Regions from separate parts of the Mycobacterium sp. IS-1556 genome, predicted to be linked through region 2. Evidence: predicted binding sites of a transcription regulator. Region 2 holds the regulator's gene; the other holds the start of a gene.
The links. Region 2 encodes HspR, which represses chaperone genes until heat shock. Its sites were predicted from a motif close to ANNTGAGTNNNNNNNACTCANNT; they were not measured.
Positions count from the first base shown of each region.

Region 1: the regulator HspR is predicted to act here: its motif matches at 1,268-1,290, upstream of lon (endopeptidase La).

Region 1 is NZ_LQIM01000003.1:37,217-39,406, reverse strand. Features, by position in the region: gene lon (endopeptidase La) at 1-1,254, opposite strand, end outside; gene AU187_RS04150 (esterase family protein) at 1,426-2,190, opposite strand, start outside.
Region 2 is NZ_LQIM01000018.1:10,098-12,287, reverse strand. Features, by position in the region: gene dnaJ (molecular chaperone DnaJ) at 1-1,135, shown strand, start outside; gene AU187_RS13425 (heat shock protein transcriptional repressor HspR) at 1,135-1,521, shown strand; gene AU187_RS13420 (aldose 1-epimerase) at 1,527-2,190, opposite strand, start outside.

The DNA.
Region 1 (2,190 bases), on a different contig from region 2:
GAGAAGCACAACGGGGTTCATCGAACCCGCTTCGCCGATCGCGCGCACGATGCGACCGGGCAGCGCGCCGACGTACGTGCGCCGGTGCCCACGGATCTCGGCCTCGTCGCGCACGCCGCCGAGGGCGACGCGGACGAACTCGCGGCCCAGTGCCCGCGCCACGCTCTCGCCCAGCGACGTCTTGCCGACCCCGGGCGGCCCGGCCAGCACCATCACCGCGCCCGACCCACGGCCGCCTACGACCTGCAGGCCCCGCTTGGCGCGGCGTGCACGCACGGCCAGGTACTCGACGATGCGCTCCTTGACGTCGTCGAGGCCGTGGTGGTCGGCGTCGAGAATCTCACGTGCGCCCGTCAAATCCGTCGCGTCCTCGGTGCGCACGTTCCACGGCAGCTCCAGCACGGTGTCCAACCAGGTGCGGATCCAGCCGCTCTCCGGGCTCTGATCGCTGGACCGCTCGAGCTTGCCGACTTCGCGCAGCGCGGCCTCGCGCACCTTCTCTGGGAGGTCGGCGGCCTCGATGCGGCTCCGGTAGTCATCCGAGGACCCGGTCCCGTCGTCATCGCCCAGTTCCTTGCGGATCGCCGCCAACTGCTGGCGCAGCAGGAATTCCTTCTGCGTCTTCTCCATGCCCTCGCGCACGTCCTCGGCGATCTTTTCGTTGACCTCGACCTCGGCCAGCTGATCACCGGTCCACTCGATCAGCGCACGCAACCGTGCGGCGACGTCCGGGGTCTCGAGCAGCTGACGCTTCTGGACCTGCGTCAGATACGACGCATATCCGGCGGTGTCGGCCAGCACCGAGGGATCGGAGAGCTGGTTGACGAAGTCGATGATCTGCCACGCCTCGCGCCGCTGCAGCATCGCCAGCAGAAGCTTCTTGTACTCCGCGGCGAGTTTCACGGTCTCCTCGGTCGGCTCCGGCTCGGTCACCTCGGTCACCTCGACCCACAGCGCGGCGCCCGGTCCGGTGGCACCGGCGCCGATGTGCGCGCGGCTTCCGCCCCGCACGATCGCGGCGGGGCCGCCGACCGTACGGCCGACCTGCACGATCGAGGCCAGCACACCATAAGACGGGTACCGGTCCTCGAGCCGCGGAGCGATCAGCAGCTCGCCGGCTCCATCGGATGCGGCGGCCCTGGCCGCTTCGACGGCGGCGCGCGCGGTGTCGTCGAGCTCGATCGGCACCACCATTCCGGGCAGCACGATCGACTCGCTCAGGAAGAGCACCGGCACTGTCTTGGCTTGAGCCATCAAACACCTCCAAAGTTCAGTCGAACGGACTCAACCCTGGCGGTGTCGTGTTTGTTCCCGCGGGCGTTCACTCTGCGCGTACAGCGCGACACGGACACCCGAAACGGCAGGAAGCCTGCCGTTCGGGGGAAACGGCAGGCTTCCTGTTGTGGGTGGATCTCGGCGGTGGCCCTAGGCGCTGGCCTGCGCTCCCAGCACCCGCTGGATGTCAGGCTTCATCATCTCGAGCTGCTGACCCCAGTAGCCCCAGCTGTGAGTGCCTTGCGGCGGGAAGTTGAACACGCCGTTGGTGCCGCCCGCGGCGACGTAGTTGTCCCGGAAGGTGATGTTGGTTCGCAACGTGAACCCTTCGAGGAACTGCGCAGCCATCAGGTTCTGGCCTGCGGTACCCGAGTCCAGATCCGACGGCGTACCGGTGCCGCAGTAGATCCAGATGCGGGTGTTGTTGGCCACCAACTGGCGGATGTTGACCATCGGATCGTTGCGCTTCCACGCCGGATCCGATGACGGGCCCCACATGCTTTCGGCGTTGTACCCGCCCGCGTCTTGCATCGCCAGCCCGATCAGCATCGGCCACCATCCCTCGGAGGGATTGAGGAAGCCCGACAGCGATGCCGCGTAGATGAACTTCTGCGGGTAGTAGATCGAGTACGTCAGCGCGGTGCTGCCGGCCATCGAAATGCCCACCACGGCATTGCCGTTCTGCGACACGCCCTTGTTGGCTTCCAGCCACGCGGGCAGTTCCTGGGTCAGGAACGTCTCCCATTTGTAGGTGTAGTCCTGGCCGTTACCCCGCGACGGCTGGTACCAGTCGGTGTAGAAGCTGGACTGCCCGCCGACCGGCATGACGACGGACAACCCCGACTGGTGATACCACTCGAAGGCCGGGGTGTTGATGTCCCAGCCGTTGAAATCGTCCTGGGCGCGCAGGCCGTC
Region 2 (2,190 bases):
CGTCTCCTCCGACGCCAGCGATCAGGAAATCAAGCGGGCGGCGCGAAAGCTGCTCGCGGAGAACCATCCCGACCGAAACCCGGGCAATTCCTCGGCCGAGGAACGGTACAAGGCGGTGTCCGAGGCCAAGGAGGTGCTCACCGATCCGGCCAAGCGCAAGGAGTACGACGAGACCCGGCGGTTGTTCGCCAACGGCGGGTTCGGTCGCGGCCGGTTCGGCGGCGGTGGTGGCTTCGGGGGCTTCGGCGGCTCGGACGGCGGCGTCGAGTTCAACCTGAACGACCTGTTCGACGCGGCAGGTCAAACCGGCGGCGCGAACATCGGCGACCTCTTCGGTGGTCTCTTCGGTCGCGGGGCCCAGCAGCCACGCCCCAGCAGGCCACGGCGCGGCAACGACCTCGAGACCGAGGCCGAGCTGTCGTTCCTGGAGGCCACCAAGGGCGTGGCGATGCCGTTGCGGCTCACCAGTCCGGCGCCGTGCACCAACTGTCATGGCAGCGGGGCGCGCCCGGGTACCAGCCCGAAAGTCTGCCCGAGCTGTAATGGCTCCGGGGTGATCAACCGCAACCAGGGCGCGTTCGGATTCTCCGAGCCGTGCACCGAATGCCGTGGGAGCGGGTCGATCATCGAGCACCCCTGCCAGGAGTGCAAGGGCACCGGCGTGACCACCCGAACTCGCACCATCAACGTGCGGATCCCGCCCGGCGTCGAGGACGGCCAGCGGATCCGGTTGGCGGGCCAGGGCGAAGCGGGTCTTCGCGGCGCACCGTCGGGCGACCTGTACGTGACCGTCCACGTGCGGCCCGACAGGGTGTTCGGCCGCGACGGCGATGATCTCACCGTCACCGTTCCCGTCAGCTTCCATGAATTGGCCTTGGGTACAACGCTTTCGGTGCCGACGCTGGAAGGCAAGGTCGGTGTGCGGGTGCCCAAGGGCACATCGGACGGCCGGATCCTGCGCGTGCGCGGACGCGGTGTGCCGAAACGCTCCGGCGGCCACGGCGACCTGTTGGTGACGGTCAAGGTGGCGGTGCCGCCGAACCTCGAGGGTGAGGCGGCCGAGGCGCTGGAGGCCTACGCGAAAGCGGAGCGGGCCAGCGGCTTCGATCCGCGGGCCGGATGGGCAGGTGCGTGATGGCCACGAAACGGTCGAAGGAGGAGGCCCGCACCTTCCTGATCTCCGTCGCCGCCGAGTTGGCGGGCATGCACGCGCAGACCCTGCGCACCTATGACCGGCTCGGCCTGGTGCGCCCGCAACGCACCTCGGGTGGCGGCAGGCGTTACTCACAGCACGATGTCGAGTTGCTCCGCGAGGTCCAGCGGTTGAGCCAGGACGAAGGCGTCAACCTCGCCGGCATCAAGCGCATCATCGAGCTGACCAACCAGGTCGAGGCGTTGCAGGCCCGGGTGCGGGAGCTGAGCGAGGAAGTCGAGGCGCTGCGCGCGCAGCCACGCCAGAAGAGCACGGCTCTGGTCGTCTGGCAGCCCGGAGCCGCTCGGCGGCGACGTCAGGCGGATTGACAACCTCAACTGATCCTGATCGAGAATCGAGCGGTCTCCGGCTTGCCGGGGGCCGCTTTTCGGTAGCCGCCCCGCCGCAGCGCGTCGGTCGGGGCGGCCATCGGCTCGATGGCGATCAGGTCGTCGTTGGTGGGCGCGAAGAGTTGTGCTGCGGGATAGCCGCTTTCGAACGTCACATCGATGCGGCGGTCACCGCCGGTGAGCGTGAACACCGCGCCCTCGGGCACCCGGTCGAAGCCGTCGTCGTATGCAGTGATCTTCAACTGCTCGGTCCTGGCCGGCCACGGTTCCTGAGCTCCGGTCGGAATGCCGTTGTCGTCCACTGGCAGGTGGCGCATCGTCGGGGTGTTGAGCGCCCATTCCTCGCGCGGCACGCCGGGGATTCTCAGGTACGGGTGGTAGCCGAAACACAGCGGCACGGGCGCCGACGTGGTGGGCGCGACGGTGGTCTCGATGGCGAGTGTCCGGTCGTCGAGAGTCACGTGTTGTGTCAGCAGGTGCGGGAACGGAAACGCCGCGAGCAGTTGCGGGTCGCCACCGTAATCGAGCACCGCGGTCAGGCTGTTGTTCGTTTGCGCGCTGACTCGCCAGCCGGGATAGGCGGCGAGTACGCCGTGGATCGGTGCTCCGTGCTCGTCGGTCCGGACGCCCCCGGTGCCGGGGGTCAGG